One region of the Rhizobium sp. 768_B6_N1_8 genome, then DNA from elsewhere that is predicted to be linked to it. Evidence: predicted binding sites of a transcription regulator. Region 1 holds the regulator's gene; each other region holds the start of a gene.
What was found. Region 1 encodes PhoB, which activates phosphate uptake and scavenging genes when phosphate is short. Its sites were predicted from a motif close to TGTCATNNANCTGTCAT; they were not measured.
Positions count from the first base shown of each region.

Region 2: AB8B33_RS21285 (DUF2794 domain-containing protein) is a predicted target of PhoB. The motif match lies at 4,946-4,962, and genes of this name have one in related genera.
Region 3: AB8B33_RS13030 (DapH/DapD/GlmU-related protein) is a predicted target of PhoB. The motif match lies at 4,481-4,497, and genes of this name have one in related genera.

Region 1 is NZ_JBPWPV010000001.1:152,314-159,491, forward strand. Features, by position in the region: gene AB8B33_RS00745 (substrate-binding domain-containing protein) at 1-126, shown strand, start outside; gene pstC (phosphate ABC transporter permease subunit PstC) at 294-1,775, shown strand; gene pstA (phosphate ABC transporter permease PstA) at 1,772-3,094, shown strand; gene pstB (phosphate ABC transporter ATP-binding protein PstB) at 3,109-3,924, shown strand; gene phoU (phosphate signaling complex protein PhoU) at 3,969-4,682, shown strand; gene phoB (phosphate regulon transcriptional regulator PhoB) at 4,814-5,497, shown strand; gene AB8B33_RS00775 (pyrroline-5-carboxylate reductase) at 5,694-6,482, opposite strand; gene AB8B33_RS00780 (GcrA family cell cycle regulator) at 6,787-7,178, opposite strand, start outside.
Region 2 is NZ_JBPWPV010000001.1:4,167,766-4,174,943, forward strand. Features, by position in the region: gene AB8B33_RS21265 (ABC transporter ATP-binding protein) at 1-398, shown strand, start outside; gene AB8B33_RS21270 (ABC transporter permease) at 395-2,938, shown strand; gene AB8B33_RS21275 (Bax inhibitor-1/YccA family protein) at 3,118-3,846, shown strand; gene AB8B33_RS21280 (GNAT family N-acetyltransferase) at 3,958-4,515, shown strand; gene AB8B33_RS21285 (DUF2794 domain-containing protein) at 4,522-4,923, opposite strand; gene AB8B33_RS21290 (DUF1223 domain-containing protein) at 5,196-5,936, opposite strand; gene acnA (aconitate hydratase AcnA) at 6,173-7,178, opposite strand, start outside.
Region 3 is NZ_JBPWPV010000001.1:2,519,575-2,526,752, forward strand. Features, by position in the region: gene AB8B33_RS13010 (TCR/Tet family MFS transporter) at 1-602, shown strand, start outside; gene AB8B33_RS13015 (alpha/beta hydrolase family esterase) at 593-1,522, opposite strand; gene AB8B33_RS13020 (adenylate/guanylate cyclase domain-containing protein) at 1,697-3,472, opposite strand; gene AB8B33_RS13025 (hypothetical protein) at 3,868-4,359, shown strand; gene AB8B33_RS13030 (DapH/DapD/GlmU-related protein) at 4,536-5,168, shown strand; gene AB8B33_RS13035 (GFA family protein) at 5,201-5,626, shown strand; gene AB8B33_RS13040 (MBL fold metallo-hydrolase) at 5,774-6,691, opposite strand; gene AB8B33_RS13045 (arginase family protein) at 7,111-7,178, opposite strand, start outside.

The sequences.
Region 1 (7,178 bases):
AACTTCTTCGTATCCGACCAGATGATCGGCCCTGACAGCCCGCTCGTCGAATACGGTCTCGTTGCTGCTCCGGATGCAGAGCGCGAAGCGATCCGTAAGGCCGTAGAGGCCGGCAAGACCATGTAATGACTTTGCCGGCGCGACGCTCGGGGGCGTCGCGCCGGCATCACCTTATCCGCCCGGCTCCATTGGGGTGCCGGGCGGATGAACTTCTTCTCCATGATATTGAAGCCGATGGCACGCTCCTGGAGCTGCCTGGCTCTTTGGGGGCTGTGGGCCTGGGGACGTAACGAATGAGCACATCCATCATACTCTTGTGCCTGGTAGTGATCGGCGCCGTTGCCTATGTGGCTGCGCGCAGCCGCGCGATGGCGCTTTCCGGAGGCAGGTCTTCTGCCCTGCATTCGCGGCCGGCCTATTATGGCTCCTATGCCGCGATCTGGGCTGTTCTGCCTTCCCTGATCGTTCTGTTTGCCTGGCTGGCTATCAGCCCGGGCATCATCTCTTCCTCCGTTCGCGGCGCCTTTCCTGACGACGTGAAGGCGCAACCGGTCGTCCAGCAGGACCTCGCCTACAGCATGGTCGCCACGGTTGCCCGCGGCATGAACCTGCTGACCTCGGATGAGGTTTCCTCCTTGTCGAGCAATCCTGCGGGTCTGCAGGCAAAGCTCAGCGAGAAGGGCGTACCGCTCGCCGGCGAGCCGCAGCCCTACATGATCGCTGCCGCAAAGACCCTGAACTCGGAGAGCATGACGAGCCGCGTCATCATGACGGCGATCGTGCTGCTCATATCTGTCGCAGGTGCTTTCTATGCGCTGCGCTCCGTTGCTCCGCGCTTCCGTGCCCGCAACCGTGTCGAGCGCGTTATGCTCTGGGCGCTGCTCGTTGCATCCTCCATCGCCATTCTGACGACGATCGGCATCGTGCTCTCGATGCTGACAGAAGCGAGCCGCTTCTTCGCCGTCGTTCCCTTCGTCGACTTCTTCTTCGGAACGGTCTGGGATCCGCGTTTTGCCGGTGCGGGCAGCTCCTCCTTCGGCCAGTTCGGGCTCATCCCACTCCTGCTCGGCACGCTCTATATCGGCCTGGTCGCCATGCTGGTCGCCGTGCCGGTCGGCCTCTTTGCCGCCATCTACATGGCCGAGTATGCTTCTTCGAGAGTGCGCTCGATCGCCAAGCCGCTTCTCGAAGTGCTCGCCGGCATTCCGACGATCGTCTATGGCTTCTTTGCACTCGTCACCGTCGGGCCGTTCCTGCGTGATTTCTCGGCGCAGATCAGCGGTCTTTTGAGCGGCAGCTATACGAACTTCATCCAGGCACAGAGCGTCATCACCGCAGGCATCGTCATGGGCATCATGCTGATCCCTTACGTTTCCTCGCTGTCGGACGATATCATCACCGCAGTTCCGCGGGCACTGCGTGACGGCTCGCTCGGTCTCGGCGCCACACGCTCCGAAACCATCAAAAAGGTGGTCTTGCCCGCAGCCCTTCCCGGTATCGTCGGCGCGCTGCTGATGACCGCTTCGCGTGCCATCGGTGAAACCATGATCGTGGTTCTGGCCGCCGGTGTCGCCGCCCGTATCCAGATCAATCCCTTCGAGCCGATGACGACAGTGACCGTCAAGATCGTCAACCAGCTGACCGGCGACCTTGAGTTCACCTCGCCGCAGACGCTGGTTGCCTTCGCACTTGGCATCACGCTGTTCTGCATCACGCTTTGCCTCAACATCTACGCGCTCTATATCGTGCGCAAATATCGGGAGCAGTACGAATGACGAATATTGTTTCCCCCGTCGCCGGCGTTACCGTTTCTAAGGCGCCCGCGCGTCGCGATATCGGCATCAAGCGTCGCTACGCTGCCGAGCGCCGGTTCCAGGCCTATGGCATCGCAGCCATAGCATTCGGCCTCGTCTTCCTCTTCATTCTGCTTTGGACGGTCATCAGCAACGGCTATACGGCCTTCCTACAGACGTCGATCACCCTGCCGATCGAATTCTCCGAGAAGACGATCGACCCGGACAACAAGCGTGCAACCGACCCTTCGGTGCTGGTCGCTGCCAACTATCCGGTTCTGCTACGCGACGCGATCGTCAAGCAGCTCGGCATCAATGCCGCAAGCCGTCCTGACGTGCGCGATGCATCCGCCATGCTGTCCAAGGGGGCGCCCATTCAGCTGCGCGACATGGTCGTTGCCGACCCGTCGATCATTGGCAAGACCGTCAATATTACAGTGCTTGCAGATGCCAATATCGACAGCGCCAACAAGGGCCAGATCAATCTTTCGGTCGATGAGAAGAACCGTAAGGTCAACGACAAGCAGGTTGCCTGGATGAATGAGCTGAAGGCGAGCGGTGCTCTCCACAAGACGTTCAACACCGGCCTCTTCGTCAACGGCAATTCCAGCCGTCCGGAAGCCGCAGGTCTCGGCGTCGCCCTCATCGGCTCGCTCTACCTGATGCTGATCGTTCTCGTGCTTTCGCTGCCGATCGGCGTCGCTGCCTCGATTTACCTTGAGGAATTCGCGCCGAAGAACAAGCTGACGGACCTGATCGAGGTCAATATCAACAACCTCGCCGCCGTCCCGTCGATCGTCTACGGTCTGCTCGGCCTGTCGGTCTTCATCAACTTCGCCGGCCTGCCGCGTTCGGCACCGCTGGTCGGCGGCCTGGTGCTGACGCTGATGACGCTGCCGACGATCATCATCGCCACGCGTGCAGCGCTCCGTGCCGTGCCGCCGTCGATCCGCGCGGCTGCCCTCGGCCTCGGCGCCTCGAAGATGCAGATGGTGTTTCACCACGTGCTGCCGCTTGCAATGCCCGGCATCCTGACCGGCACGATCATCGGCCTTGCCCACGCACTCGGCGAAACTGCGCCGCTGCTGCTGATCGGCATGGTCGCCTTCGTCGCCCAGGCGCCGAGCAGTCCACTCGATCCCTCCACGGCGCTTCCGGTTCAGGTCTACATGTGGGCCAACGAAGCCGAGCGCGCATTCGTGGAAAGAACCTCGGGTGCCATTATCGTCCTGCTCCTGTTCCTGATCGTCATGAACATGGGAGCTATCCTCTTGCGTCGTCGCTTTGAGCGCCGCTGGTAAACGGAGTAGAGATCATGAACATGTTGACGGAAGCTGCAGTTGAGAAGGCGCTGGACCAGAAAATGAGCAACGTCCCGTATAAGATGATCGGACAGGATGTCTCCGTTTATTACGGCGAGAAGCGCGCGCTTTTCGATGTCAATCTGAACGTCCGCGAAAACACCGTGACCGCCCTGATCGGCCCGTCGGGCTGCGGCAAGTCCACCTTCCTGCGGTCGCTGAACCGCATGAACGACACGATCGATGGCTGCCGCGTCACCGGCAAGATCACGCTCGACAGCGACGATATCTACGATCCTGACATCGACGTCGTCGAACTCCGCGCCCGTGTCGGCATGGTGTTCCAGAAGCCGAATCCGTTCCCGAAAACAATCTATGAAAACGTCTCCTACGGACCGCGCATCCACGGCCTCGCCAAATCCAAGGCCGACCTGGACCAGATCGTCGAGACGAGCCTGCAGCGCGCCGGCCTCTGGAATGAGGTCAAGGATCGCGTGCATGAATCCGGCACCGGCCTTTCCGGCGGTCAGCAGCAGCGTCTGTGCATCGCACGCGCCGTTGCCGTCAGCCCGGAAGTCATCCTGATGGACGAGCCCTGCTCGGCGCTCGACCCGATCGCGACTGCCAAGGTCGAAGAGCTGATCCATGAGCTGCGTGAAAACTACACCATCGTCATCGTGACGCATTCCATGCAGCAGGCCGCGCGCGTATCACAGCGTACGGCCATGTTCCACCTCGGCAACCTGGTCGAGGAAAACGACACCGACAAGATGTTCACCAATCCCGACGATCCGCGCACCCAGGACTATATCATGGGCCGGTTCGGCTGATTTTGGCGATGTGAAGCCTTCCCGATTTTCGAGGACAAAGCCCCATGGCATCGACACATATTTTTTCCGCTTACGATGACGATCTGAAATTCCTGTCCCGGCGCATTTCCGAGATGGGTGGTCTTGCCGAACAGATGGTCGGCGAGGCCGTCCGTGCGCTGGTCAACGGCGACACTGCGCTCGCCCAGAAGGTCATTTCCGACGACGTGATCCTTGATCACGCGGAACGCGAAATCAACGACAAGGCGATCGTCACGATCGCCCGTCGCCAGCCGATGGCCTCCGACCTTCGCGAGATCATGGGTTCGATCCGCATCGCCGCCGACCTCGAGCGTGTCGGCGACCTCGGCAAGAACACCGCAAAGCGCGTCATCGCCGTCCAGAGCACCGGCGTTCCGCGCAAGCTCGCCCGCGGTCTCGAGCATCTCTCCGAACTGGCGCTCGTCCAGCTCAAGGAAGTGCTCGACGTCTATACGACGCGTTCTGCGGACAAGGCCAAGTCCATCCGCGAGCGCGACGACGAGATCGACGCGATGTACACCTCGCTGTTCCGCGAACTCCTCACCTACATGATGGAAGATCCGCGCAACATCACGAGCTGCACGCATCTTCTCTTCTGCGCCAAGAACATCGAGCGCATCGGCGACCATGCGACCAACATCGCTGAGACGATCTATTACATGGCAACCGGCGCCCAGCCGGAGGGTGAGCGTCCGAAGGACGACAGCTCCAATACCGTCGGTGCGGTGACGGAGTAATCCGGACCTGCCAATTGCGTGCGCGCCCTGCGCTGGGGCGCGCAAAGGTCGCAGCCAATTCCAAGTTTCTGCATGGTCCGTTGCTTAAATCACCCCCGGTTTAAGGATCATGCATTAGGAGACTGACACGCATGATCCCAAGAGTTGCAGTTGTTGAAGATGAAGAGGCGCTGAGTGTGCTTCTCCGCTACAACCTCGAGGCTGAAGGTTTCGAGGTGGATACGATCCTCCGTGGCGACGAGGCCGAAATCCGGCTTCAGGAGCGCACGCCGGACCTGCTCATCCTTGACTGGATGCTGCCGGGCGTTTCCGGCATCGAACTCTGCCGCCGGCTGCGCATGCGGCCGGAGACCGAGCGCCTGCCGATCATCATGCTGACGGCACGCGGCGAAGAGAGCGAACGCGTTCGCGGTCTCTCGACCGGCGCGGACGACTATGTCGTCAAGCCCTTCTCCACGCCGGAACTCGTTGCCCGCGTCAAGGCGATGCTGCGACGCGCCCGTCCGGAGGTTCTCTCCACCGTTCTGAAGTGTGGTGATATCGAGCTCGATCGCGAAACCCATCGCGTTCATCGCAAGAGCCGCGAAGTGCGCCTCGGCCCGACCGAATTCCGCCTGCTCGAATTCCTGATGTCGTCGCCGGGCAGGGTCTTCTCCCGCTCGCAGCTTCTGGATGGCGTCTGGGGCCACGATATCTACGTGGACGAACGTACCGTCGACGTCCATGTCGGGCGCCTGCGTAAGGCGCTGAACTTCTCCAACATGCAGGATGTCATCCGCACCGTCCGCGGCGCGGGATATTCCATGGAAGCCTGATCCGAGTGATCGGAGGTCCAGACGGGTCGCTCGCTTGCCGGGCGGCCCGTTTGCTTATCTGGTGTCCTTCTGAAGAAACAGCGATGGGTAGGCCCGCCCTGTCCGTCGAGCTTGAAGCGACCTGTCTCGGCGAAGCACAGCTTCTTCTGGAAGCCGACACTAGGCGCCGAAAGCGAACTTCAAGAGGGTTTGCTTTCTACAGACGAATGCGTGCAAGAACTCGATCAAGAGCCTTTTGCAGAGCCACAGCGCCACCGAAATCGCGAAAGTCTTCGAGCACCTGTTCATTCAATCCGCCCTTGGTCGAATGCTCGCCGATGAGTTCATCAAAACTCGCGACAGGTTTCGAACGGGCAGCATGGGCGAGGCCGGAAAACAATTGACGGAGGTAGGCGTCGCCAGCCGTTCTCGAAAGCCCTTGGCTCTGCAGCCAGGTCGACGTCGCGTCCAGGATGCCGAAATAGGTGGCCATCAGGCAGCTCGCCACCGCGAGAAGTTCGAACTCAGGTCTGTTTTCAACCTGGATCGCCGTTCCGAGCGCCGAAAAGAGGGCGTGGGAAACCTCGTCGGGCGGGTAGATCGCAGTCGCGCCCTGAAGATCTGCGATGAACGGAAGTGGAATTGCCAGGCTCAGGCGAACTGGCTGATCGATCCACGCCAGCAGTTGATCCATTGGCGTGGCCGCGACGAAGCTGATGACATGGTGGCCCGGCCGAAATCGGAGCGAGCGGATGACCTCCTCGGCAATTTGCGGCCTCACCGCCACAAATACGAGATCGGATCGGTCGAGAACATCCTGGTTCCCCAAAGCGATCGACACATTCCGGTTTGCCGCCGCAAGGCGGGCGGCGACGCTTGCGCTGCGCGGTGACAGCACGATCGGTGTGTCGCGAAACGCTGTCTTGCCCAATCCGGTGACGACGGCCTCGGTAATCGTGCCCGTCCCGACGAACCCCATTGTCATCCGCTTTGGATCGATCTCCATTGGCACCCCTGACCGACTGTTTGCGCCGTGCTACTCCACGAGAATACCGCATCTGCATCAGAAAATCGCGTTACAGCGCCATGACCACCGTTCCATGCCAGCCTGGGGCTGAAACACATCGGTGGTGTTGGCCACGTAACTTCGCATTGTCAGGCATGGTGAACGACCGGCAGAGATCGGCCTCCGGCAGATAGTCGTGGTCAGGAGCGGTTTTCCAGTCCTCCTGTGCCGGCTAAAAAAATCACCCCTCCGCGCATAGGCGAGGAGGGGTGATGGTACGTTGCGTCTGTTGGAAGATCGCGGGTCAGGCGACCCGGACAGCCTTGCGGCGTTCGCTGACCGGCTGGTAGGCGAGGCGCTGGTGATAGTTGCAATAGGGCGAGGAATCCGGGGAGTCGCAGCCGCAGAAGTAGAAGTCGTCCTTCAGCGGATCGCCGACCGGCCACTTGCAGGTGCGCTCCGTCAGTTCCGTCAGGCCAAGGCGGCGTGAAATCGGCACGACCACATTCTTGGCCGGCACGTATTCCATTTCCTCGACCGTTTCGATCTCGATCTCTTCCTTCAGCATCGTTGCGCCCTGCTGGCGGGTAACGGTGCGGGTGGTGATGCGAGACGCATAGTTCGGGGCGCGCGGAGCCGACGTATTGCGCTTCGTTGCGCGCGCAGCGGTTGCCGTGCCGCCGGCCTTGGCGCGGC
Region 2 (7,178 bases), 4.0 Mb from region 1:
CGCTGGAAAATGTCGCAGTGCCGCTTGAGCTCGCCAACGTTCCCAACCCCTTCGAGATCGCCGAACGCGAGCTGAATTCCGTCGGCCTTGGTGAACGCCTGAGCCATTATCCCGGCCAGCTCTCGGGCGGCGAGCAGCAGCGTGTGGCGATCGCCCGTGCGATCGCCCCCTCGCCCGCCCTGCTGATTGCTGACGAGCCGACCGGCAATCTCGACACCGATACCGGCCGGCAGATTGCCGACCTCCTGTTTTCCAAGCAGGCCGAGCGCGGCATGACCCTGCTGCTTGTGACCCACGATATCGGCCTCGCCAATCGTTGCTCGCGCCAGATCCGCGTCCGCTCCGGGCGCATCGAGGGCGATAGCGCAGTCCGTCAGTCCGAGGCGGCGATTGCATGACGATCGTCACTCCGCGCATCTCGCTCGCCTTCCGTCTGGCCCTTCGCGAGCTGCGCGGCGGCTTGAGGGGCTTCTACATCTTCCTCGCCTGTATCGCGCTCGGCACCGCCGCGATCGCTGCCGTCAACTCTGTCTCACAGTCGATCACCGATACGATCGCCTCGCAGGGGCAGGAACTCTTGGCCGGTGACGTCCGCTTCGAGCTTAACAACCGCGAGGCAACGCCAGAGGAAATGAATTTCCTGCGTGGCCTTGGCGAAGTCTCCGTTTCCACCGGCCTGCGCTCCATGGCTCGCAAGCCGGATGGATCCGATCAAGCGCTGGTCGAGGTCAAGGCCGTCGACGATGCCTATCCGCTCTACGGCACCTTTGAAGCGGAGCCGAACTACCCGCTCGCCTCCCTGCTATCAGGCGAAGGCGGCACCTATGGCGCTGTCGTAGCTCCACTGCTGCTGGAGCGACTGGGATTGCAGATCGGCGACGAACTGCTGCTCGGCAACGTCAAGCTCAGCATCACGGGCACGGTCAAGACCGAGCCGGATGCGCTCTCGGAAGGCTTCGGCTTCGCCCCCCGCATGCTCGTCAGCCGAAACGCACTTCAGGCATCCGGCCTGATCCAGACCGGCAGCCTTGTGGAACATGCCTACAAGATCAAGCTGGAAGACCGCAGCACGATGAGCGGTATCCAGGCCCGCGCCACCACAGAATTCCCTTCGGCCGGTTGGTCCGTCCGCACCAGCGATCGCGCCGCCCCATCGCTGACGGAAAACATAACCCGCTTTTCGCAATTCCTCACGCTGGTCGGCCTGACCGCTCTGATCGTCGGCGGCGTCGGCGTCGCCAATGCCGTGCGCGCCTTCCTTGATGCCAAACGTACGACGATCGCGACCTTCAAATGCCTGGGCGCCCCGGCAGCCGTCGTGGTCTGGATCTATCTCTTCCAGATCGCCATCATCGCAGCAGCCGGCATCCTGATCGGTCTTGTGCTCGGCGCCTTGTCCCCGATGCTGGCTGCACAGTTCCTCGCCCAGTTCCTGCCGGTCTCTACCGATCCGACCCTCTATCCCGGCGCTCTAGTGCTTGCGGCCCTCTTCGGCATGCTGACGATGCTTGCCTTTGCCATCCTGCCGCTCGGCCATGCGCGCGAAGTGCCGGCAACCGCACTCTTCCGCGAGCAGGGTTTTGAGGCACGCCACCTGCCCTCCTGGCCCTATGTGTTACTCGCCGCGCTCTTCATGGCTGCGCTCGCAGGCCTTGCCATCTTTACCGCCTATGACCGCTTCATCGCAGTGATCTTCGTCGGCGCCATCATCTTCGCCTTCGTCATCCTGCGCCTCGTCGCAGCCTTGATCGCCTGGCTGGCGCGCAGAAGCCCGCGCGTCAACTCGCCGGCGCTGCGGCTGGCGATCGGCAATATCCATCGCCCCGGAGCACTGACACCCTCCGTCGTCCTCTCGCTCGGTCTCGGCCTTGCGTTGCTGGTCACCCTCACACTGATCGACGGCAACCTGCGCCAGCAGCTGACCGGCCGCATGAACGAGGGTGCGCCGAACTTCTTCTTCGTCGATATCCAGAGCGCCGAGGTCGATGCCTTCCGCAACCTGATCCATACCCAGTCCCCGAATGGCAAGCTGGTGGAAGTGCCGATGCTGCGCGGCCGCATCATCGCCTTCAATGGCCAGGATGTGACCAAGATGAATGTGCCGGCAGCGGGCCGCTGGGTGCTGAATGGCGACCGCGGCATTACCTACGAGGAAAGCCCACCGGAGAATTCCGTCCTTACCGAAGGCCAGTGGTGGGGCAAGGACTATAGCGGCGAGCCGCTTGTCTCCTTCTCGAGCGAGGAGGCGCATGAACTGGGCCTCAAGATCGGCGATACCGTCACCGTCAACGTTCTCGGCCGCAACATCACTGCCAAAGTTGCCAATCTGCGGCGGGTCGAATGGGAATCGCTGTCGATCAATTTCGTCATGGTGTTCTCGCCGAACACCTTTCGTGGCGCTCCGCATGCATGGTTGGCGACACTGACGGATCCCGCATCGACCGAGACTGAAGACGCCGCGATCCTGAAATCGGTGACCAACGCCTATCCGACGATCACGAGCGTGCGCGTCAAGGACGCGATCGATATCGTCAACCAGCTGGTCGGCGAGCTTGCGACTGCGATCCGCGCCGCAGCTTCCGTTGCACTGATCGCCTCCGTTCTCGTGCTGGCAGGCGCACTTGCCGCCGGAAATCGGGCGCGCACGCATGATGCGGTGGTGCTGAAGACACTTGGTGCGACGAGAACCATGCTGATCCGCGCCTTCAGCTATGAATATCTCATCCTCGGTGTTGCCACCGCCATTTTCGCGCTTTTTGCCGGCAGTGTGGCTGCCTGGTTCATCGTCAGCCGCATCATGCGCCTACCCTCCAGCTTCATGCCGGATGTCGCAGGTCTCACCCTTGTTACAGCCCTAGTATTGACCGTCGGTATCGGCTTGATCGGCACCTGGCGCGTCCTCGGACAGAAGGCAGCACCAGTTTTGCGCGAGCTGTAATGGGTGAAGGCCCCAAATCCCTTCACCTTACGGCGATTTAACCGAACGGCAGATTGCAAAGGCCTTGTTTGAATTGGACGAAAGCCTCATATTGTCAGCAGGCATGCTGGAAGCTCCGCAGCGGCGCCCGGGTCGTAAACCCGACACCGTATTTCCATCGGAGCTTGTAAGAGGAAACTATGGCTGATCTCCGTAACTATCAAAGCCGCGCACAAGCCGGCGAAGTGATTGATCAAGGCCTCCGCGCTTATATGCTCAAGGTCTACAACCTGATGGCGCTGGGTCTGGCGATCACTGGTGTGGCCGCCTATCTGTCATTCCAGTTCGCTTTCGCCAATGGCGAGCTAACTGCATTCGGTCAGGCTATTTATGCGAGCCCGCTTCGGTGGGTTGTGATCCTTGCACCGCTTGCTGCCGTGTTCTTTCTGAGCTTCCGTATTAACCAGATGAGCGTGGCTGCAGCGCAGACCACTTTCTGGGTCTATTCCGCACTGGTCGGGTTGTCGCTCTCGTCAATCTTCATAATCTATACGGGCCAGAGCATCGTACAGACCTTCTTCGTGACGGCCGCCTCCTTCGGTGCGCTGTCGCTTTACGGCTACACGACCAAGCGCAACCTGTCGGCAATGGGTTCGTTCCTGATCATGGGCCTCTTCGGCCTGATCATCGCTTCGATCGTCAACATCTTCCTGGCTTCGTCCGCCGTGCAGTTCGCGATCTCCGCGATCGGCGTGCTGATCTTTGCAGGCCTCACCGCCTACGACACGCAGCGCATCAAGGAAATGTATTTCGAAGCAGACGGTTATGACGTCGCCGGCCGCAAGGCCATCATGGGCGCGCTGACGCTCTACCTCGACTTCATCAACCTCTTCATGTTCCTGCTGCAGCTCATGGGCAACCGTAAGTAAGCAGGCCGGACTGAAAAACGAAAAGGCGGCTTCGGCCGCCTTTTTTGTTGCGGTCGGTTCGCTGGAGTGCTTCAACGTGAGCCTTCGTTCAACCGTGCCGATCGATACGAAATGCTCCCTCTCCTGCGCGACACCCTTCCTTCCGATCTTCCCGCCATTACTGAAATCTACCGCGAGTCCGTGCTGAACGGCATCTCGAGTTATGAAATCGTGCCGCCAAACGAAGCGGAAATGACGGCTCGCTACTCCGCCATTCGCGAGCAGGGCTATCCCTACATCGCCGCTACAGCCGAGGACGGAAGCCTGCTCGGCTATGCCTATGCCTCGGCATTCCGCACCCGTCCTGCCTATCGCTGGCTGGTCGAGGATTCGATTTATCTGGGCACGGAGGCGCGCGGCAAGGGTATCGGCAAACTACTCCTTGGAGAGTTGATTTCGCGCTGCACCGTCTCTGGCTTCCGCCAGATGACCGCCGTCATCGGCGGTGCAAGCCCGGCTTCTATCTCGCTTCACCGTTCACTGGGTTTTGAAGAGATCGGTCTGATGAAGGGCGCCGGTTACAAGCACGGCCGCTGGCTGGATACGATGCTGATGCAGCGCAGACTGGGCGAAGGAACGGAAACCCATCCCGATCCTGAGGCCTATCCGGGCACGCTGTTCAAGGGGTGATATCGCTTACTTGTCGACGAGCTTCAGCGATTTGTCGAAAACCTTCAGGACTGGCCCAAGCTCGTGGCCGCGCTTCAGGATCATGCCGTTGGTGTTCACGACCGAAAAGGCGCCCTGCTTGGCAGCAAGCTTCGGATTCTTCTCGATGCGGAAGAGCGGCATTTCGCCCGAGCGCTTGAAGACGGAGAACACCGCCTTCTCCCCCGTGTGGTCGATGGCATAGTCTTTCCACTCGCCTTCGCCCACCATTCGACCGTAGATCCACAGAATCTGGTCGAGCTCCCGCCGGTGAAATGTCACTGGCATCGGATCTTTATTTTGTCTGTATTCCTTGAGATCAACGACGGTTGAAGAGCTATTGTCGACGGAGCGGCTTTCGCCGTGTCGCAAATCCGGCGTATCTGTCATCAGACTCCCAAGACCTCCACGTGTGACAGGAGAGTGACAGTTTGCCCGAGCCGCGGCAAATTGCAAGGGACCGACTGTCACACTGGGGACGAAACCTGCTTTCTCCGGTGTGCCGCATTTCAGTCAAAACAGCGCCTCATTTCCAAGAGAACTATAGGCTCCAGTTTGGCGCCAGCGCGCCAAAGGGCCCGGCGGAGCGTATCGACCTTAACCCCAGCCCCGAATACGCTTGGCCGGGCCGCCTGACTTTCATCAACAAGTAGATGAAATCCTTAGATATTTTTTCCCGCCATGACGACTGTCGCGCCGAGGATCGCTCCCGGATCGCCGTTATCAGTCACGGACTGCAAGAGAATCGCTGATCCCTCGAGATCTGGTTTTTCCATCACGCTGGCCGGCAGAGTGAGCGTCGTTGCCTTGCCATCCCACATACCGACGGTCTCCACATCGGTCACGCTGTGGAGGTAGGAGATCTTCTGGCCGCTGTTTTCGCCCTTCTCGACGTCGATCGTTTTTTCCTTGTCGAAATAGACGATCACCACATTGGCCTTGCCCTGGCCGGCGCCGAGCTTGATCTCTAGTTGGTCGCCGCTCATGCGAGCGCTGACAGGCACGGTCAGGCCTTTGCCCTCGTTGGCATAGCCATTTATCTTGCCGTTGATGCCGGCAAGATCGGCGCCTGCGAGATGGTCACGGCCATTGACGATTGCCTGCGGCGTATAGACGTTGCTGCGGCCCATCATTCGGGCATAGCCGTACTGCCGCTCGGTATTTTCCTTCGAGCTCAGCGTGTCGGCCCAGCCGAGATAATTCCAGTAATCGACGTGATAGGCGAGGGCGATGACATTGCCCTGGCTGACGAGCTTGCGGAATGCGGCATCGGCCGGCGGACAGGAGGCGCAGCCCTGCGCCGTGAACAGCTCAACGACGCCTTTCGGCGTACCATCTTCGGCGAGGAGCGGACTTGCAAAAGCAAGCCCGGCGATCAGCGGGATCATAAAACGCGGGGACATTCACCAGCACCTCTTTTCCAGGGTCAGCAGCGGTCCTGAACTGCCGGCTCTGAGATATGAACGTACGAATAATCCTTCCGGGTCCAAACGGAAAGTCACGAACGGGTGAGACGGAGCCCCAGGCGGACGACGGCCGAAACACATCACCGTGAGCAGCGAAACAGCCTCGTTTTCCACAAAGAAAAACCGCCGGAAATTGCTCTCCGGCGGTCATTATCAGGCAAGTATCTTAACAATCAGGCTGCGAGATCGCGCAGAACCGTCTGCAGGATGCCGCCATTGTTGAGGTAGACGACCTCGTCCAGCGTGTCGACGCGCGACACCAGCGGAACGTCCTTCACCGTGCCGTCGGCATAGGTGATCTTGGCGATCTTCTTTTCGCGCGGCTTGATGTTTTCGAGGCCCTCGATGGTAACGAGTTCGTCGCCCTTAAGGTTGAGGCTCTGCCATGTCGTGCCCTCTTCGAAGACGAAGGGGATGACACCCATGCCGACCAGGTTCGAACGGTGGATACGCTCGAAGCTCTGGGCGATCACGGCCTTGACGCCGAGCAGGTTCGTGCCCTTCGCAGCCCAGTCACGCGAGGAACCGTTGCCATATTCCACGCCGGCGAAGATGACGAGCGGAACGCCTTCGGCCTTGTACTGCATGGCCGCATCGTAGATCGAGGTCTCTTCCTTGGACGGATAGTGGATGGTGTAGCCACCTTCCTTGCCGTTCGCACCGAGCATGAAGTTGCGGATGCGAATATTGGCAAAGGTGCCGCGCATCATCACTTCGTGATTGCCGCGGCGCGTGCCGTACTGGTTGAAGTCGGCAACTGCGACGTCGTGGCCAAGCAGGTAGGCGCCTGCCGGCGAAGCAGCCTTGATCGAACCGGCCGGGGAAATGTGGTCGGTGGTGATCTTGTCGCCGAAGAGGCCGAGAACGCGGGCGCCCTTTATGTCGGAAATGCCGGTGCCCTTCTTGCCCATGCCGACAAAGTAGGGCGGGTTCTGGACATAGGTCGAATCGTCGTCCCACGCATAGGTCTGGCCCGGGGGAACCTGAACGGCCTGCCAGTTTTCGTCACCCTTGAAGACGTCGGCGTACTTTGTTTCGTAGAGTTCGCGGGTGACGTACTTCAGGATGAATTCCTGAACTTCCTTTGAAGTCGGCCAGATATCCTTGAGATAAACCGGATTGCCATCCTGGTCTTCGCCGATCGGCTCCTTGGTCAGATCCTTCTGGACCGTACCGGCA
Region 3 (7,178 bases), 2.4 Mb from region 1:
GGCCGCTGAAATGGATCGTCTCGATGAAAGGGCTGCTGCCCATCGTGCTGGTCTATTTCGTCTTCAGCGCCGCCGGCGAATCCTACGGCACCTGCTGGGCGCTCTGGGGCTTTGACACTTTCGGCTGGAACGGATTCTGGATCGGCCTGTCGCTCGGCGCCTTCGGCATCTGCCAGACCCTCTGCCAAGCCTTCCTGCCGGGGCCGGCAACCCGCCTGCTCGGCGAGCGCTGGTCGGTCATGACAGGCATCGCCGCCGCCGCGATCGCCCTCCTCGTGATGGCACTGGCCAACCAGGGCTGGATGATCTTCGCCATCATGCCGGTCTTCACCCTCGTCGGCATCGGCAATCCCGCCTTCCAGGCGCTCGCCACCCGCACGGTCGAGCCCGACCGCCAAGGTGAACTGCAGGGCGTGCTCGCCTCCACCGTCTCCCTCGCCTCCATCATCGCGCCGCTCGGCTTTTCATCCCTCTATTTCGTGACGCGACAGAACTGGCCGGGCGGCATCTGGCTCTCGGTGATCGCCCTCTACGCGATCGCAGTGCCGCTGGTGCTGATGAGCACGAGAACCCGTGGTGAATGTCTCGATCATCAGCGGTGAAACTCCCTGAAGAAGTTCCACACCTCAACCGCTGTCTCGATATCGCCGCTGCATCCCCCGAAACGAGGTCCATCTACCGGATCATCATGACCGGAGCTGGTATCGGACTTGGCGAGACGGGGCCAGCAATGGCCGCCGTTTTCGACGCGATACAACTGAACTCCCGTATCGGCCCGGCATCCGGACCATTGGACCAGACTGGCGCGGGTCAGGTCATGCGGGTCGAGATGCGGCAGCGCCGTGGCATTTTCCCCGGTGCACCCATCGATCCGGCGCCAATATTCCGTTGTCTCCGGAACGGAAAGCAGCCTACCGAATGAGCGGATATAACCATCGTAGCGCTGCACGTCATCATCAGTGCCGTTCACCATCATGACCGGCATGGCGTGGCCGGGCTTGCAGTCTTCGACCTGCGCTTCGTTTATCGCGCTGGCGACGGGAGCAATCGCTGATACCCTGTCAGGAAGCGCGCAGGCCAGCGTATAGGTCATCAGCGCGCCGAACGAGAAGCCCGTGGCATAGACCCTTGTGCCGTCGGCAATCTTCCGGCTCACCAGATCGTCTATCATGGTGCGGAAAAAGCCGATGTCATCAACCGGCTCGCCATTGATGACAGGCTTCCTGTTTTTGATATTCCAGGCACCGTCGATCGCTTCCGGATAAAGGGTGACGAAGTTCTCGCTGTCAGCGACAGCATCAAATCCGCTGTTTTTCTGGAAATTCACGGCCTTGTCGTCTGACCCGTACATCACGATGACAAGCGGTGCGGGGTGTCCTTCCGCTCCCTTGGGAATATGCAGGATCGCCGTGCGGTCCACGCCCTGCCACTTGTAAGTCAGAACTTCATCGGCATGAGCGGCCGTCCAGCCGAGAAGAAAAAGGAAGGCGGCGAATGGCAGGCGGAGCAATGCGCGGCACATGAAACATTCCCGCTTTCGAACGAAAATACAGCGACGAAACATAAGTCATTCGGTGTCGCTGGCAATGACCGAAAGTAGCGACGCCTAGGGACACGATGTCGCTTCCGGCGGATCGTGGACGAGGCGCGAAGTCCGCTCCCGTCCCATCGGTTTCCCGCAAGATCGAAAACACCCTCAGCGCTCAGGCAAGCCCGCCTGTCGCAAACCCTCGGCGGTCTGGGCCGCCCATTGCGGCACCCCCTGAAACACAGGCCTCGACAAATAACGCTCGATCGTAAAATGCGGCTCGATCTCCATGAGCTTGCCCGCAGCCCACCGGGCCGTCTTCACGTCGCCGCTCATCGCCGCCCAGGCCGCCATCATCCGGTAGCACCAGGTCACGTCGGGATGTTTGTTGACGACCTCCCGGGCAATAGCGACGGCCTGCGAAAGGGAGCCTGCCATGGCGAGCGACAGGGCCATGCCCATGCGCATATTGAAGGCGAGCGGGTCTGCCGGGCTCAGCGTCAGCGCCCGTTCGAACCGCTCCGTCGCGCCAGTCTCGCCCTTGTAGCTTGCAACCCAGCCATAGCGCGCCCATGCCCAGGCATTGTTCGGGTCGAGCGCCAGCGCCCGTTCAAGATAGGCCGCCGCCCGCTCCTGATCGCCGCAATGGCTGAGTGCCCCGCCGACGGCGGTCAGCGCGGTCGGATCATCATCGATGGAGCCCACTGCGGCTTCGACAGATTTTAAAGCCCGCTCCAGATCCCGCTCCGGTTCTTCGGTCCAGATGTAGCCAAGGTGCTGGGCGTAGCACCATGCCAGAAATGCGTGGGCGCGGCCGTAAGCAGGGTCGATCGCGATGGCATCCAGAAGCAGCGGTATTGCCCGCTCGTTCGTCGCCTTGCTCTGGCCCCAGAGATACGGGTAGGCGCGCATGACAAGATCATAGGCGCGCAGGCTGCTGGGTGGCTTGCGCTTCGACAGCTCGGTTTCGGCACTCTGGATGGCCGGATGGATGGCGCCGGTCACCTGAGCCGCGATCCTGTCCTGAAGCTCGAATATGTCCTCGGCCGCGCCCTCATAACGCTCTGACCAGAACTGCATGCGCGTCTCGGTATCGACCAGCTGCACGGATATCCGCAGCCGGTCTCCTCCCCGCCGAACCGTACCCTGGACCACGTAATTGACGCCGAGTTCCCGGCCGAGGTCACGCACGTCGACGAAGCGTCCCTTGTAGGTGAAGGCGGACTGGCGCGCGATGACGAAGAATTCCCGAACGCGCGAGAGCGCCGCGGTGATTTCCTCCACGACCCCATCCACGAAATACTCATCGCCCTGACCGCTGAGATTGTCGAAGGGCATGACGACGATCGACGGCTGGTCTCTGCCGAAGCGGGGCGCAAGTGATGGTGTTGACCTTGGCCCTTGCCCGGCCTCCCCGCTTTCAGCCGCCTCCTGCAGCCAGTCGACCCGAAAGACGGAAATCGGCCTCGGGATATTCTTCATAGAGCGTTCGCCAAGGCTCGTCAGCGTAAACGGCACCTTCCCATAGAGATGCTCGCGTACCGACCCGGAAATGCATATGCCTGACGGCGGCGCCATCTCCTGCAGGCGCGCGGCGATATTGACGCCGTCGCCAAGCAGATCGTCACCCGACACAATGACGTCACCCAGATTGACGCCGATGCGGAACTCCAGGCGGCGATCCCCAGGGATGTCTTTTGGATTGCTCGAGAGGCGTCGCTGGATTTCGACCGAGCACCGGATAGCCTGAACAGCGCTTGCGAACTCGGCGACAAACCCGTCACCCGCAGTGCCGAAGATGCGGCCATCATGCTCGCCCACTATTTCGGCGATCTGACTGAGGCACGCGTTGAGAGCACGAACCGTGCCCTCCTCGTCCAGCGCCGTAAGGCGGCTGAAACCGGCAACATCGGCGGAAAGGATGGCTGCGAGCTTTCGATCCACAGCAGTGATTGCTCCGGCGGCGTATCATACCGTTGGATGAATATGCGCGGATTTCGCCAAATTCATAGAGTTTTGTCGCAAAGGGGACCGATGAACAACCACCTTTGGCATGGCGTATCGCGGTGCTCCAACTCCTGTAGGCCCCAAGCAGACTGAGCTTTGAGGCGCACTGCCAAACCTGCCGAGCACAGGAAGCGCCCGGGCTGTGCAAACGCAAGGGCATAGGGCTTGGCCAGAGGCATTTATACCGCCAGAAGTTATGCGTATTTTTCGATATTCAATTTTACCGATAGTTTTTGGCGCCTGTTAATAGCCGGCTGCTAATCAGTCGTCATCGCAAATGCCTGTGGCCAAAATCGCTGTGATCGAAATCATTATGAAGTCGGAATTTTGAAATGAGACTTTTGAAAAAGCTTGTTGTCGTCACCGCCTTGCCGATGCTGCTTTGCGGCTGCGGCGCAGCCAAAACTCTTCAGGCTGGAGCCGCCAAGCTCTCGGATGACCTCGGGACCGCCCTGACCGCCCCCTATACCAAGATCGACAGCCAGTGGCGCGGCAAACCGATCGCGAAATTCGAAGACAAGTTCGGGGCGCCGACGGACCGCAGCGTTGCAGGCGGAGCGCCCGTGCTGACCTGGCAGCGATCGCGCATGGTGCGGATACCCGCAAGAACCTATGACCAGACGGAATACATCGGTAACATGGTCCTCACCAAGCGGATCTTCTCACCGGAACATGATCAGGAAGTGTCCTGCACCGTCGCCGTCACCGCAAAATCCGGAATGATCACGCGGGTGAAGCCGCTGAGCGACAGGGTCGTTCCGGTTGGCGAAGACGGGTTCTTTCCGTCGAACACCTCGACCTGCCAGATCATTTTCGGGCTGTGAGGGAATAGCGCGAGCGCAATGGACGCGGATCACGCCTTCTGCGCAGAAATCTTCGGCACGGTCGGCGGACTGGCAACCCATGGCCCATTGAACACGTGCGCCGATCATCGCGGCGTTCTTGCGTCACATATCCTTCACCGTTCCCGATTAGGCAGACCGAAATCCGGAGACTGCCCATGGACTCGACCACCCAGCCGAACCGCCCCAAGATCGCCGAAACCGTCATCCACCCGACCGCTACCCTCAGGGATTCCAGCATCGGCAAATGCTGCGAGATCCTGGATAATACCTCCCTGCACACGGTCGAACTCGGGGATTACTCCTATCTCGGACAGCGCTGCATCGTCAGCGATGCAACAATCGGGAAATTCTGCGCCATCGCCGCAGAAGTCAGGACCGGCGCACCCAATCACCCGATGGACCGCCCGTCGATGCACCGCTTCACCTATTGCCCGGAATATTACTCCGCAGACGCCGCGCGCGATCACTCCTTCTTCGCCGAGCGAAAGGCGGACCGCGCCATCATCGGCAATGACGTCTGGATCGGCCATGGCGTCATCGTGCTTCCGGGTGTGACGGTTGGAGACGGCGCCGTGCTCGCGGCAGGCGCGGTGGTGACCAAGGACGTTGCGCCCTATACGATCGTCGGCGGCGTTCCCGCCAGGTTCCTGCGCGAGCGCTTCTCGCGAAACGTTGCGGAAAAACTTGCCGCGATCGCTTGGTGGGACTGGCCGTTCGAGACCATCATGGCACGGCTCGCCGATTTTCAGTCCAGCGATATCGAAGCCTTTTGCGAGCGCTGGGCCTAGTTTGGGAATTCATTGAGAGAGACAAGCGGATCATGAGCGACGAGAGACATGAGCATAATGCGGCCTGCCACTGCGGCCGCGTCAAATTCCGGCTCCGGTTGGCGGACGAATTCAACACGATCCGCCGCTGCACCTGCTCTTACTGCCGCATGCGCGGCGCCATCGCCGTCTCAGCCGATCTCAAGGATATCGAATTTATTCGGGGCGAAGACAACCTGACGCTCTATCAATTCAATACCCGCACGGCGAAGCATTATTTCTGCAAGACCTGTGGCATCTATACCCATCACCAGCGCCGCTCGAATCCGAGCCAGTTCGGCATCAATGTCGCCTGCATCGAGGGTATCAGCCCCTTCGACTTTCCGGACGTGCAGGTCATGGATGGCGTCTCCCACCCCTCGGATTCCGGCACCAAGGCGAGGGTCGCCGGCATACTTCGCTTCGAGCCGACAAAGTGAGATCATGCCGGGCGAGCGCTCTTGCCCCGGAAGCGGCTCCAGCGGCATACGGCCGCCAAAATGAAACGAGGCCCAGGCATTCGCCGGGCCTCGCTGATTGAGCCGGATATGTGCCACGCTCAGCTGGTGCGGCGTGACACGACCCCGTCAGTAGTCCCAGAAGATCGGCACCCAGCGAAAGGCTTCGCCGTCGACCGCCACATGGCCGATGGACGGGAACGGCAGGTGCGTGGCCACCAACAGTTCGCCGGTCGCCGCGAGCTCACGCAGAAGTCGGATACGAACGCGAACCGCCTCTTCGGGGTCGTGTTCGAAACCGTTGAACCAGTCGGGATGTTCGAACCCGACCGCAAACACGGCGTCGCCGGCAAACATCAGCTTGTCGCCGCCGGAGGCCACGCGGACCACGCTGTGCCCGGGGGTATGGCCACCGGTGCGGGAGACGACGACACCCGGCGCCACCTCGTATTCTTCATCGAACAGCCGCAGCTGGTTTTGGTACTCCTTGGCGAACCGCTTGGCGGCTGCCCGAAGCGCGTCCGGAAAGCCCGGCGGCATTGAGACGTGAGAGAAATCGGGCGCCTCCCAGAATTTGACCTCGGCGGCGGCCACATGGATGCGCAGGTCCGGACGCAGCCGTTCCTTCACCCCTTCGACGAGCAGCCCGCCAACATGGTCCATGTGCATGTGGGTCAGCACCACGTCGGTCACGGAACCAAGATCGATGCCTGCGGCCTCCAGTCGCTTGATCAACTGTCCGGCCCGCGGCAGGTTCAAGTCCGGGTCGATCCCGAGCCCCGCATCGACGAGGATGGTCTGTGCGCCGCTACGCACCACGACCACGTTCAGCGACCAGTCGAAAGCGTCCGGCGGCAGGAACATGTCGCCCAGCCAGCCGGCCCGCACCTTCGGGTCGGCGTTGTGTCCCAACATCGCGGTTGGCAGCGGCAGAACCCCATCGCTGACCACCATCACCTCGATGTCGCCGATATCAAGCGCATAGCGCGACGGAACCAGCTCGCCGGGCTTTGCTCCACCGGGAGCCGAACTGTTCTGCGAGGACATATTTGTCTGTTGCGGACCCGTGCTACGGGCTTTTGTTTCTAACTGCGACATGACGCGCTCCTGTGTTGCGTGGACACCAGCCTGTCACTGTCCATTCGGTAATACGCGGATGTCGCATACCAGCATGGATCCGGCGCTCGAACCTCACGTTTCCAGACGTTTCCGTTTTCGAGCGCTCTTTGGTGGCGGCCCCTAACAACTACAGCCGCCCTCACGCGCCCGTAATCCAAACTTACGTTTAAGACGGGGCGGCTGACCGTATGTCGCCTCTCGATCATGTTAAAAAAAGAGCCGGAACGCCGTTCAAACAACAAATGAAATCAGGCTCTTACCATTGGAGCCACGCTCGCACGTCTGCTTTCAGGATGAGCCACGCAGCAGGGATGGCGACCGGATTCAGGACCTAAGCTGCCATTCGCTTAGTGGGAGCTCTTTGTCAAAACCGGCTCCAGGGCATCGAGCAGAGCGCTCGGTGAGACTGGCGGGC